Regions from separate parts of the Rhizobium sp. N621 genome, predicted to be linked through region 2. Evidence: predicted binding sites of a transcription regulator. Region 2 holds the regulator's gene; each other region holds the start of a gene.
What was found. Region 2 encodes LexA, which represses DNA repair genes until DNA is damaged. Its sites were predicted from a motif close to TGTTCNNNNTGTGTTCNG; they were not measured.
Positions count from the first base shown of each region.

Region 1: a site for LexA is predicted at 2,465-2,482, ahead of AMK00_RS04435 (PA0069 family radical SAM protein). Genes of this name have one in related genera too.
Region 3: a site for LexA is predicted at 2,607-2,624, ahead of AMK00_RS02250 (DNA recombination protein RmuC). Genes of this name have one in related genera too.

Region 1 covers NZ_CP013495.1:906,867-911,366, forward strand. Annotated here, with positions in the region: gene AMK00_RS04430 (ribonuclease HII) at 382-1,071, opposite strand; gene AMK00_RS04435 (PA0069 family radical SAM protein) at 1,239-2,396, opposite strand; gene AMK00_RS04440 (glycosyltransferase family A protein) at 2,536-3,054, shown strand; gene AMK00_RS04445 (hypothetical protein) at 3,463-3,798, shown strand; gene moaB (molybdenum cofactor biosynthesis protein B) at 3,881-4,432, opposite strand; gene AMK00_RS04455 (4-(cytidine 5'-diphospho)-2-C-methyl-D-erythritol kinase) at 4,432-4,500, opposite strand, start outside.
Region 2 covers NZ_CP013495.1:2,000,584-2,005,083, forward strand. Annotated here, with positions in the region: gene AMK00_RS09770 (ComEC/Rec2 family competence protein) at 1-2,027, shown strand, start outside; gene lexA (transcriptional repressor LexA) at 2,008-2,727, opposite strand; gene AMK00_RS09780 (VOC family protein) at 2,926-3,822, shown strand; gene kdsA (3-deoxy-8-phosphooctulonate synthase) at 3,819-4,500, shown strand, end outside.
Region 3 covers NZ_CP013495.1:454,871-459,370, forward strand. Annotated here, with positions in the region: gene AMK00_RS02240 (methyl-accepting chemotaxis protein) at 1-130, opposite strand, end outside; gene AMK00_RS02245 (ribokinase) at 372-1,271, opposite strand; gene AMK00_RS02250 (DNA recombination protein RmuC) at 1,351-2,574, opposite strand; gene AMK00_RS02255 (globin-coupled sensor protein) at 2,778-4,274, shown strand; gene def (peptide deformylase) at 4,373-4,500, shown strand, end outside.

The DNA of each region.
Region 1 (4,500 bases), 1.1 Mb from region 2:
TCTCGGGTCGAGGGCATACCGCTCCCTCTCGATTCCCTCTTCTCCCCTCGGGGGTCCGAAGGACGGGTCGAGACACGTGGCTCGACCCAGGTCGGTGCCCGTAGGGCGGATGAGGGAGCCGGGGAAGCCGTCTTTCCGAATGAAACCGATGCGGGTTTCGACCGTTCAAGCCTGTGTCGACGGTGTTCAGGGCGGTGGCGCGCGGCGTTACCGCTGGCGTGGCGGATAGGTTTTCCGTGAGGGTGTGCCGGCGGCCCCTCATCCGCCTGCCGGCACCTTCTCCCCGCCGGGGAGAAGAGGACATGCCGTGGCCTCTCTTTTCCTCGCGCGCCTCTTACGGTGCTAGTCCGGCTTCTCATTGCCAGGTTTTCTTTGGGTGAGCTATTCGGAAATCAGCTCGTCCATTTCAGGACCGTCCTCGCCCTTGCGCAGCGGTCTAAAGCTCATCCGGTGCAGCGAACACGGCCCATGTTTCTCGATGCCGGCGCGGTGCTGCGCCGTGCCGTAGCCGACATGGGCGGCAAACCCGTAATCCGGAAAAACATTATGCGCCCTTGCCATCATCCGGTCGCGCGTCACCTTGGCGACGATCGAGGCGGCGGCGATCGAGACGGATCGGGCATCGCCCTTGACCACCGCCTGTCCGGGGCAATCGAGGCCAGGCGGCACATCAAGCCCATCCGTCAGCACGTAGCTTGCGGGAACGGCGAGGCTGCAGATGGCGCGGCGCATCGCGTCCAGGCTCGCCTTGCGAATGTCGGTCTCGTCGATGCGGGTCGAGCTGGAAGAGGCGATGGAAACCGTCGCAGTCGCCAGGATTTGCACGAAGAGTTCCTCGCGTCGCTGCGCCGAGAGCTGCTTGGAATCGTTGAGGCCTTCAGGGATGCGCTTCGGATCGAGGATGACCGCAGCGGCCACCACAGGCCCCGCCAGCGGCCCGCGGCCTGCCTCGTCGGCGCCGGCGACCGGCCAGTGGCCGGCCTTGCGGGCTTTGAGCTCGAGCTTGAAATCCGGCACGAGAGGGACCGTGTCGAAAAGCAGGGGAGAATCGGGTGGCGTGCGACGTTTCATGCGGCTGAACCTCGCACGCCAACCCGATTTCCCGCAAGTCCCCGGATCAGGGCGGCGGCCGGGGACGGTCCGGCGGATGGTGGCGGTCAAAGCCATCCGCGGGAATTGCGCTCGGGGCTCGAAAACAGGGCGGTTTTTCTGAGCAGCCGATGCGCAAGCTTAAAAAATCAGAGCAGCGACAGCTGTACGCCGCTGCCATCCGGCGGCACGAACAGATCGTCGCGCAGCGGCACACTGCGCCGCGTCAGCTCGAAGCGTTTCGCCGCCATTTCGAAACGCCGGGCGATCTGCCAGGCATAGGGGCCGGCGCCCTTCATGCGCTTGCCGAATTCGGCGTCGTAATCCTTGCCGCCGCGCATCGAGCGCACCAGAGACATCACGTGCCGGTAACGATCGGGATAGTGCTGCAGCAGCCAGTCGCGAAAGAGCGGGCTGACTTCGAGCGGCAGCCTGAGAATGACATAACTCGCCTCGGCCGCGCCGGCAGCCTTGGCCGATTCGAGGATGCGCTCCAATTCGTGATCGTTCAGCGCCGGGATCAGCGGAGCGGCCATGACGGCAGTCTGGATGCCTGCCTCCGAGAGCGCATGAATGGTCTCCAGCCGTCGCGGCGGTGTGGCGGCGCGCGGCTCCATCGCTCGGGCGAGCTTGCGGTCGAGCGTGGTGACCGAGATGCCGACGCGCACCAGGTTCTTGCCGGCCATCTCCTGGAGAATATCGAGATCGCGCAGGATCATTGCCGATTTGGTGACGATCGACACCGGATGGTTCGCCTTGTTCAGCACCTCGAGGATGCCGCGCATGATGCGCCATTCCTTCTCGATCGGCTGATAGGGGTCGGTATTGGTGCCGATCGCGATCACCCGTACCTTGTAGCCTGGCTTGGCGAGCTCCCGCTCCAAGAGCTTCGCCGCATCGGGCTTGGCGAAGAGCTTCGTTTCGAAATCGAGCCCTGCCGAAAGCCCCATATAGGCGTGGGTCGGCCGGGCAAAACAATAGATGCAGCCGTGCTCGCAGCCGCGATAGGGATTGATCGAGCGGTCGAAGGAAAGATCCGGCGATTCGTTGCGGGTAATCGCGGTGCGCGGCTTTTCGATCTGCACCTCGGTCTTGAACGGCGGCAGCTCTTCCAGCGTCTGCCAACCGTCGTCGAAGGTCTCCCGCTGCAGCGCTTCGAACCGTCCTGTTGGATTCAATCCGGCTCCGCGCCCGCGCCGGCGGTCGCCTTCGACCCTGAGACCGGAGGACACGATCATCGCATCGGCAATATCTGCCGTATTGGCAGGCGCGAATGCGGCCTGCCCTGCCAGGGACTGCTCTCTCATCGGATTCTCCCGCGGCGGAAAGCCGTTGCCTCCACCCGTTTTGATGATTAAATTCCTATCGACAAAATGAGAACAATGCAAGAACAAAATGCGCAAAAGGGTGCTGGCAAAAAATTGTGCGGCGCATTATGAATAATCGATGTTGACGGTTGTTCTCGAATGCCAGGATCAGGAATCCGAACTGGCGCAGACCTTATCGGTATTGGTGGCAGGCGCGGTGGAAGGGCTCGTCAGCGATGTGATCGTGCTTGATCACGGCTCGCGCGACGGCACCTCGCGGGTCGCCGACGCCGCCGGCTGCCGTTTCCATTCACAGTGGGATATCAAAGACATCGTTCGCTCCGCCCGCGGCGAATGGCTGCTCTTCGTCGAGCCGGGCGCCAGGCCGCAGGCCGGCTGGATCGATGAGATCGCCGAATACGTGGCGCTGAACAAGACGCCGGCGCGCTTTACCGCGTCGCGCGGCTATCGGCGCCCCTTCTTCCAGCGCGTCGCCCGCGCCCGGCCGCCGCTGGAGCTCGGGCTGTTGATGCCGAAGAACCTGGCGCTCGCCGCCGCCAGAAGCGGTATGCCTGTTTCCGACTTCGCCAAGGGGCAGAAGCCGCGCAAGCTCTCAAGTGAATTGATTCCCTCCTGGGTGGCGCGCGCTGCGCGGTAGAATGCCCATCCCTGCATCGACGCTGTCCGAGATGCCCATCACTCTAACCCTCTCCCGTTAAAAACGGGGCGAGGGGGCGTGCCCAACGCAACGTCGAGATGGAGGAAGCCGGCGCGGCAAATCCCCGTCGCCCTGCAAGCGGGGGTCCGAAGGACGGGTCGAGACCCGTGGCTCGACCCCGGTCGGTGGCGGCAGCCGGATTAGGGGCTAGTCTCGCCGTAAGTGCGCTTTGTGATTACGTCCCGCCATCGCGCAAAGATGGCGCCCAATCGGATTTCGCGCTATAATTTGCGCATGGCGCCGCCGAAGCGCCGCGCTTCGCAACGGATGCCGTGAAATGCCGGTGAACGGCAGAACAGGTCGGCAAATCTCCTCTTCTGCCGGGTTTCCGGCGAAAGGAGGTGCGTCATGACACGCGGTAAGATCGACGGCGTACGCAGTATGATCTGCGGGCTGCTGGCGGTCATATTGCCGACATTGGTGATCGCGCATCCGCATTCGGCAGCATCGCAGACGATGCTCAGTTGCGCAGGCCGATCCGACGTCGTCAGTTTCCTCGACAGGAATTTCGGTGAGAAGCTCACCGCGGTCGGGCTGGTCAACCAGAACGCCGTTCTCGAGGTCTATGCCGCCAAAAGCGGCACCTGGACGCTCGTGGTCACGGATGTTCACGGCATAAGCTGCATCTTGCTGTCGGGTGATAGCTGGGATTCGATGCCGGCTCTGCCGGGCATTGCCACATGACAAACGCCGGCGCGTCGGCCCCGAAAAGTCTGAATCGGATTTTCGACGGCGCGATCGCGGCGGCTGTAACGGCAGCGCCGGTCTATTTCTGTGCGCCGCGTTTCAAGTGCTCGTCCAGGCGCGGCATGATCTCCACGAAGTTGCACGGTACGCTGCGATAATCGAGCTGTGCTTTCAGTATGCCGTCCCAGGCGTCCCGGCAGGCGCCGGGCGAGCCGGGCAGGGCGAAGATGAAGGTCGAGTTGGCAACGCCCGCAGTGGCGCGCGACTGGATCGTCGCCGTGCCGATCTTATCATAGGAAATACGGTGGAAGACGGCGGAAAAGCCGTCCATGCGCTTTTCGAACAGCGGTTCCAGCGCCTCGGGCGTCACGTCTCGGCCGGTAAAGCCAGTGCCGCCTGTGGTGATGACGACGTCGATCTCATCCCGCTCGGTCCAGGTCTTGACCTGGGCGGCGATTTTCTCCCGGTCGTCGGGCACGATCGCCCGCTCGACCAACCTGTGGCCAGCCTCGGCAATCCGCGCCGCCAGCGTATCGCCCGACTTGTCCGTCTCCGGGGTGCGCGTATCCGAAACGGTAAGAACCGCAATGCCGACGGCGATGAAGGGCCGTTTTTCGTCCAAGCCTGCCATCACATGCCTCCCGAAACCGTTTCCGTCGCCTGGAAATACCAGTCGGGCCGCGCCTCGTGAAGAGCCGC
Region 2 (4,500 bases):
AGTTCGAGAGCTGGCGGGCTTCGACGGTGATCCTCGATTCATCCGTGACGACGACGGTGACCGGCCGTGTCGAACGGCGGGAAGGCGACGGCCGCGGGCGCTGGCGCTACATTCTTGCCGTCACCGGCACCGAGGCGCCGGAGCTGAAACGGCCGCCGAGACGCATCACCGCGATCGTCCGGGGCGCCGATGCGCCTTTCGAGATCGGCGACATCATTACCGGCAAGGCACGGCTGACGCCGCCGGCCGGCCCCGCACTTCCCGCGCTCAACGACTTCTCCTTCGGTGCCTATTTCGACGGCATCGGCGCCAACGGTTTCTTCTACGGTGCGCCGGAGAAACTCGACTTGGAGGCAGGCCCGCAGGCGGACAGGTCGACGGACGCGCTGCTCGAATGGCTCTACCGGCTGCGCAGTAGCATCGGCGACCGCATAAGATCGATCCTGCCCGGCGACACCGGCGCTTTTGCCGCTGCCCTGGTGACGGATGAACGGCGCGCCATCTCGAAGACGACGACGGAGGCGCTACGCCAGTCCGGCCTTGCCCACATCGTCGCGATCTCGGGCCTCAACATGGCGCTGTCGGCCGGCATTTTCTTCGTCGGTTTCCGGATGCTGCTCAGTCTCTTTCCCGGTGTCGCCCAAGCCTATCCGACAAAGAAGATCGCCGCCGCCGGCGCGCTCATCGCCGTCACCGCCTATTACCTGATCTCCGGTTTCGGGGTTTCGGCCGAGCGCGCTTTTATCATGATGGCCATTATGCTGATTGCCGTCTTCTTCGATCGGCCGTCGATCAGCCTGCGCAATATCGTTCTCTCTGCGCTCATCATCATCGCCATTTCACCTTCTGAAGTATTGGGACCGAGCTTTCAGATGTCCTTTGCCGCGACATTGGCTTTGGTATCGGGCTATCAGCTGTGGAAGGACAGGCGTGTCCGCGAAAGCGCTTTTCTGAAACTGCCGATCATCAGGCCGGTGGTTGCCGTCGCCGGTTTCTTCGGCGGCGTCTTCCTGACCTCGCTGATCGGCGGCTTTTCCACCGCACTGTTTTCGATCGAGCATTTTCATCGCCTGACGGCTTACGGCCTGCCGGCAAACCTTGCGACGATGCCGATCATCTCCTTCATCGTCATGCCGGCCGGGTTGCTGGCGATGTTGCTCATGCCTTTCGGTGTGGACGCTCCACTCTGGAAGGTGGTGGGATTCGGCCTCGATCTGGTGATTGCGGTCGCCAAGACGGTGTCCGGCTGGGGCGGTGATATCGGCGTCGGCCGCTTGCCCGCCTGGTATTTCGCAGTGGCGGTGGCAGGCTTTCTGCTGCTGACGCTGCTGCGCACCCGGCTGCGCCATGTCGGCACATCGATCATCGCCATCTCGACGCTCATCGTGCTGCTTCTGCCGCTTCCCCGGCCGCCGGATCTGGTGATTTCGGAGGATGGCAGTCTGGTTGCGGTCGTCGCGGCTGAGGCAATAGCTTCCAACCGTGAAAACCCGCCGGATTTCATCTTCGACCAGTGGCAGCGAGCGCTGGTCCTGCCGACACATGATCCGCCGAAGATGCTGGATGGTCCGGCTATCCCGCCGGAAGGAGAAGACCGCCGTGTCAGGCTTTCCCGCGATCAGCAGAACGAAGCGAGCGCAGCGATGCGGGCAGCCGCAGCAGGCGGTGAAGCAAACCGCTTTTCCTGCGTCAAGAAGGCCTGGTGCACATCAAGACTCGGCAATGGCCATATCGTCACCGTCATCGACAATGCCGCCTATCTCGGTCCGGCCTGCGATACGGCCGATATCGTCGTGACCTCGGTCCGTCTGCGCTTCGACAGCTGCCGTTCAGGCGGCACGCTTTTCACCGGCGAGACGCTGCGCAGGACCGGTTCCGTCGAATTGCGCTTCGCCGGTGCCGACCTGGAGGTCACCACCGCCTTCGATGCTTTGTCGCGACCATGGATGCGCCATCGCGCCTATGATTGGCGCAACGATCGTTTTACCGATTCCGGCCCATCCGGCGTCAGTGATAGCGACGGATGAGGCCGACGAGCTTGCCCTGCACCTTGACGCGGTCGGGTCCGAAGATGCGGGTCTCGTAGGCCGGGTTGGCGGCCTCGAGCGCGATCGAGGCACCCTTGCGGCGGAAACGCTTCAGCGTTGCTTCCTCGTCGTCGACGAGGGCAACGACGATATCGCCGGGACTTGCGGTGCTGCCGTTGCGGATGATCACGGTATCGCCGTCGAAGATGCCGGCATCGATCATCGAATCGCCCTTGACCTCCAGCGCATAGTGCTCACCGGAGCCGAGCATATCCGCGGGAACGACGATGTCGTGGGTGTTGTTCTGGATCGCCGAGATCGGAACGCCGGCGGCGATACGTCCCATGACCGGCACGGAGATGGAGTTGCCATTGTCGGCGACCGGCTTTGGCGCAGCGGGGGCGGCGACCGGCTGGGGCTTGCCGAGGCTGCCCTCGATGACGCTCGGCGAAAAACCGCGGCGCTGTTGAAGGCTGGGGTTATAGGCCTCCGGAAGTTTGATCACTTCAAGCGCCCGGGCGCGATTCGGTAGGCGGCGAATGAAGCCGCGCTCCTCGAGCGCCGTGATCAGCCGGTGGATTCCGGATTTCGAGGCGAGATCCAGGGCATCCTTCATTTCGTCGAAAGAGGGAGGGACGCCGGATTCCTTCATGCGCTCATGAATGAAAAGGAGAAGCTCCTGTTGTTTGCGCGTGAGCATCGACGTCAGACCCCGTGATTGAAACAAATCCAGAACAGACACTATATGTTCCATATGTGTTCCGCAAGTAGCTAAATTTCCGTAAAACTTCGTGGCAACTCGTCGAGATTTTTATTTTCATTCGCCGGATTGGTGCACATGTCTTGCATTGAGCGAGGTGCTGTCGCACATCTCTTGCCGGTTTCAGGAGGGATATTCATGAACGCGCATTCCGCCAAATCACACCCGCTGGATCATGTCGTGCTGCCCGTGGTCAATATCGATCTGGCGCGTGAAAGGCTCGGCAAGCTCGGTTTCACCGTCGCCGCTGATGCGCGCCATCCCTTCGGAACGGAGAATGCCTGCGTCTTTTTCGCCGACAAGACCTATCTGGAGCCGCTTGGCGTTGCGAGCATCGAGGAGAGCGAGGCAGCGGCCCGCCAGGGCAATGTCTTCATTGCCCGCAATCGCGCCTTTCGTTTCCGCTGCGGCGAGGAGGGACTTTCTGCGCTGGCCTTCCTCAGCGAGGATGCCGGCGTCGATCATAAGCGCTTCGTCGGCAACGGCGCGAGCGCCGGTGAGATGTTGCAATTCAGCCGGCCGATGCGGATGCCGGATGGTTCGGAGAGCGTCGGCAGCTTCAAGCTGGCCTTTGCAGCTGATTTGCGCGCCCCCGATTTCTTTCTCTTTACCTGCCAGCGCATCAATTCGTTCCCGACAGATCGCGCCGCGCTGGAGACGCATGCCAATGGCGTGATCGGTATTGCCGAGATCGCGCTTTGTGCGCCGGACCCGGCGGCATTCGCCGCTTTCGTCGGACTTGCGATAGGGCAGGCGGCGGCGGAGAAAACCGGTTTCGGCGTGAATATCGCGGCATCGAATGCGAAGATCAGCCTGATGACGCCGGAAGGGCTGGAGGCCTATTTCGAGCTTGTCGTCTCCTCCGCCGATCGTGGCCTGCGCGGCCGGGCAATCCTCTTCACTGTCGCCGATCTTGCCGTGACAGAAGCGCATTTGGCTGCTAACGGGGTGACCTACACGCGCAAGAACAACCGCATTCTGGTGAAGCCCACGCCCGGGCAGGGTGCGCTCTTCGCCTTCGAGGAAAAACGATGAGCACCGACACGAATTCCGAAGTCAGGATCGGCGAAGGCGAAGGCCAGGTCACCTTTTCCAATACCGCCCGCCTGTCGCTGATTGCCGGCCCATGTCAGATGGAGAGCCGCGATCACGCCTTTATGGTCGCCGGCACGCTGAAGGAGCTTTGCGGCAAGCTCGGCATAGGCCTTGTCTACAAGAGCTCCTTCGACAAGGCGAACCGCACCTCGCTCTCGGCAGAGCGCGGCATCGGCCTGGAGAAAGGCATGGAGGTCTTTGCCGACCTCAAGAAGGAATTCGGTTTTCCCGTCATAACCGACGTCCATACGGCCGAGCAATGCGCCGAGGTGGCCAAGGTGGCCGATGTCCTGCAGATCCCGGCCTTCCTCTGCCGTCAGACCGACCTTCTGATCGCAGCCGCCAGGACCGGCCGCGCCGTCAATGTCAAGAAGGGCCAGTTCCTCGCCCCTTGGGATATGAAGAACGTCCTGAAGAAGCTCAATGCCAGCGGCAATCCGAACGTGCTGCTGTGCGAGCGCGGCGCCTCCTTCGGCTACAATACGCTGGTTTCCGACATGCGCTCGCTGCCGATCATGGCGGCGATGGGCGCGCCCGTCATTTTCGATGCGACCCACTCCGTCGCCCAGCCGGGCGGGCAGGGCGAATCCTCGGGCGGTCAGCGCGAATTCGTCGAGA
Region 3 (4,500 bases), 1.5 Mb from region 2:
TCAGCGTCTGGACGCGATCCCGGGTCTGGCCGATGAGGAAGAAATTCGAAACGATGAGAACAAGCGCGATGGCGATGCCGGTGATGACGATAAGCTTCGCCGCAAGCGATTTCATGCGAAAGATGAACATGGGGTCCTCGGGCAAGGATGCGCCGAAGGGGCATTCTTCGGCACAGGAGCGAAGGCATGGCTCCGTCATGGAGCAGCCGCATGAGCCGCGGATCCGCAAGCGCGAAGACCCGGCGATCACTGGGAAGATCGCCGGAGACCTCTTAAATTTGAGTGAAACTTTAGGGGTTTATATGAGGAAAGCCGCAGAAATCCCCTCAAAATCGAAGGGAGGTCCGGCCACCTTTCGCAAGGAGGCCAGCCTATATTCTGTCTGCGACTTCCTCGCTCAAAGGAATCGACGGTTGCGCGCCTGATTTGAGGCATGCGAGTGAACCGGCGACCGCCGCGCGGCGCAGCGCCGTCGGAAAATCCACGCCGTCATCGAGGCTGGCGGCGAAATAGCCGCAGAAGGTGTCTCCCGCTCCGACCGTGTCGACAGGATCGATCGCCAACCCTTGCGCCCGTGAAATGACCCCGTCGCGGATGGCGATGACGCCGTCACCGCCGAGCGTCACGATCAGCGTCTGGCCGGTCTCCTGATGCAGGCGGACAAGCGCTGCCTCGCGCTCTTGCGTGTCCATGCCGTTCTGTCCGGCGAGCCGCTCGAACTCGGTCTCATTGGCAATGACGATATCGGCCAGGCGACCGAGACGCGGTGCATCGGGGATCAAGGGGGCGAGGTTGAGGATGCTGGTGATGCCCTTGGCGCGCGCGGCCGAGAGCGCGCGTTCGACGGCCGCGACAGGCACCTCGAGCTGCAACATCAGCATGTCGCCTTCGTTCATGCGGCCGATCGCGATTTCCGCATCCGCAGGCGTGACCAAGCCGTTGGCGCCCGGAACCACGGCGATCATGTTCTCGCCGTCGCCGCCGACGAGGATCAGCGCCGTGCCTGTGGGGCCGTCGACATGCTTGACGAGGGAGAGGTCGGTTCCGGCCTCATCGAGCAGGGCGAGAGCATCGGCGGCAAAAGCATCCTTGCCGACGGCGCCGGCCATGTGCACATAGCGGCCGGCGCGACGGGCTGCCAGCGCCTGGTTGGCGCCCTTGCCGCCGGCGGCCGTGGCAAAACCGTTGCCGGCCACCGTCTCGCCGGGCTTTGGCAGTCGCTCGGTCGTGGCGATGAGATCCATGTTGATGGATCCGAAAACTGTGATCATCAGGCTGTCCCGTCTTTTGGAGCATGCGAATGACATCATGCTCCTGCTATTTCATGGGGCGAGACACTGCCCGAAGCGATCACTCCTCGTCAACCACCCGAAGCTTGAGAAGGCCGGTACGGCTTTCCACGGATTTGGCCGGAGTCTCGTCGTGGCGGGCGGGCTTGGCGTCGCCGCCTGCCTCGAATTCCAGCGCTTCGATCTTGGCGCCGCGCCTGGTGAGCTTGTCGGCCGACGTGACCACCATGTCGATATCTTTCTGCGCCAGGGCGAAATGGCCCTGCAGCTTGCGCACCCGCTCGTCGAGGCGGCTGAGATCGTCCATCAGCAGCGCCACCTCGCCCTGGATCAGATGCGCCTGCGCCCGCATGCGCTGGTCTTTCAGCACCGCCTGGATGACCTGGATCGACAGCATCAGCAGGGATGGCGAGACGATGACGATGCGCGCCCGGTGCGCCTTCTGCACCAGGGCCTCGAAGTTCTCGTGGATCTCCGCGAAAATCGACTCTGACGGCACGAAGAGAAAGGCCGTCTCCTGGGTTTCCCCCTGAATCAGATATTTCTCCGAAATATCCCGGATATGGATCTCCATGTCGCGGCGGAACTGCTGGCCGGCGATCTTGGTGGCCTCGGGGCTGCCGGCGTCGCGGATGGCGTTCCAGGCTTCGAGCGGGAACTTCGCATCGATGACGAGCGGCGGCGCGCCGTTCGGCATGTGGATCGTGCAATCCGGCCGCGAGCCGTTCGAAAGCGTCTGCTGGAAGGCATAAGCGCCCATCGGCAGGCCGTCCGCGACGATCGTCTCCATCCGCGACTGGCCGAAGGCGCCGCGCGTCTGCTTGTTCGAGAGAATCGCCTGCAGTCCGACGACGTCCTTGGCGAGCGTCTGGATATTGTTCTGCGCCGCATCGATGACCGCCAGCCGCTCCTGCAGCCGCTGCAGATTCTCATGCGTCGATTTGGTCTGCTCGGTGATCGTCGAGCTCATGCGCTGCGACATGCCGTCGAGGCGTTGATTGATCGACTGATTGAGTTCGCTTTGCCGCGCGCCGAAAACCTCGGCCATGGCCGTGATGCGGCCCTGCATCTCGGCCTGGATCTTCAAAAGCTCGGCCATGCGCATCGCACTTTCCCTGGCGCGCAGATCTGCCTCCTCCGCCTGTTCGCGGCGAAGGCCGGCGGAGCGCAGAGAAAGGACGATCACCAGCAGGATGATGGCGGCAAGAACGCCGCCGGCCAGCGCCGGCATGGCCGGGCTGATAGAGGCGACGGAAGCTGCGAGCGATTCGGAAGTGACGGTCATGGCGCAACCATAACAGAAGATGCGGCAAGATATAGATCAAAACGTGAACGAAATCGGCGATCCTCAATATCTCAAGAGGCCGCCGCGCCTTGCCGGCCAACGCGGAAAATCGCGGCCGGATTTAACGATTGCTCAACCATATTCGCCAAAAGCTGTGGCGCAGAATTCCCTCCCGCGCCGTCGCGCCAAATACAGAGATACCCATGACATCCCAGCAGACCGACAGCGCGCTCAAGCAGCGTCTCGATTTCATCGAACTGGACGAGGCGGCGCGCAAGTCGATGCGGGAGCTGCGCCCTCTGATTGCCGAGCTGATCGGCGGCGCCCTCGATAAATTCTACGCCAAGATCGCCAGGACTCCCGCTGTCTCGAGCTTCTTCACGGACAAGAGCCATGTCGGCCATGCCAAGAAGCGGCAGCAGGATCATTGGGCCAATCTTGCAAGCGGTACGTTTGACGAGCGCTACGTCGAGGGCGTGACTGGCGTCGGCCGCACGCATGCCCGCATCGGGCTGGAGCCGCGCTGGTATATCGGCGGCTATGCCATCGTCATGTCCGAGCTCGTCAAGGGCATCATGGAGAAGCAGTGGCCGTCGGTCTTCGCGCGCCAGCAGGGTAAACTGCTCGCCGAGAAGCTGTCGGCGGTCATCAAGGCGGGCATGCTCGACATGGATTATTCCATCTCGGTCTATCTCGAGACGCTTGAAGCCAAGCGTCAGGCTCTGGAAGAGCAGCGCGCCCAAGCCGAGGCTGATCAGACGATGGCGCTGGAGCAGCTGCGCCGCGGTCTGGAGGCGCTGTCGAGCGGGGATCTCGAGGCCACCCTGCCATCCGACCTGCCGGGCAATTTCCGGCAGATGGCCGAGGATTACAATCGTGCCGTCAAGGCTCTTCGCCAGTCCTTCGCATCGGTGCGCGACACGTCGGGCCATATCATGAACGGCGCCGACGTCATCTCCAATGCGACCAATGACCTGGCGTTGCGCACTGCCCAGCAGGCGGCGGGTGTCGAGGAGAGTTCGGCTGCCCTGCAGCAGCTTTCCGTCAGCGTCGGCCAGACCGCCGCCAATGCCGAGAAGGCTTCGGATGCCGTACGCGAGACGCAGCAGAAGGCGAAGAATTCGGGTGAACTCGTCACCAGCGCCGTCTCGGCGATGGCCGGCATCGAAAAATCCTCGACGGAGATTTCCAAGATCATCGGCGTCATCGACGAGATCGCCTTCCAGACCAATCTGCTGGCGCTGAACGCCGGCGTCGAGGCAGCGCGCGCTGGTGATGCCGGCAAGGGCTTTGCCGTCGTCGCCCAGGAAGTGCGCCAGCTGGCCCAGCGCACGGCCGAAGCCGCCAAGGAGATCAAGAACCTGATCTCGCAGAGCTCGACCCAGGTTAATGAGGGTGTCGGCATCGTCTCCAGCACCGGCGAGGCGCTGAACGACATGATCGGCCGCATCGACATCATCAACCGCTTCGTCGCCGATATCGCCGCTGCCGCCCGCGATCAGGCGACCGGCGTCAACGAGGTCAGTGTGGCGATCCGCAGCATGGGCGAGATCACCCAGCAGAATTCCGGCATGGTCGAGCGCACGTCGGCGGAAACCGGCCGCCTCAAGGACGAGGTGGACCAGCTGATCGAGCTGCTGCGCCGCTTCCGCGCCCGGCCGGAAGGCCGTTCCGTCGCCGCCACCCGCCGGGCGGCATGAGGCGAATATGGCGAAATTCCGGGCGGGGATGGAAAAAAGCGTCTTCCCCGCCCGCCGGATAATTCCATAGTGGGAAAAGATGGGTTATGGGAACGCCCATGACCATCAAGCCACTCATCATTCTTCCCGATCCCCTTCTCCGCCAGCTGTCCAAGCCGATCGAGCGGGTCGACGCCGAGCTGCAGCGTCTGGCCGACGACATGCTGGAAACCATGTATGACGCGCC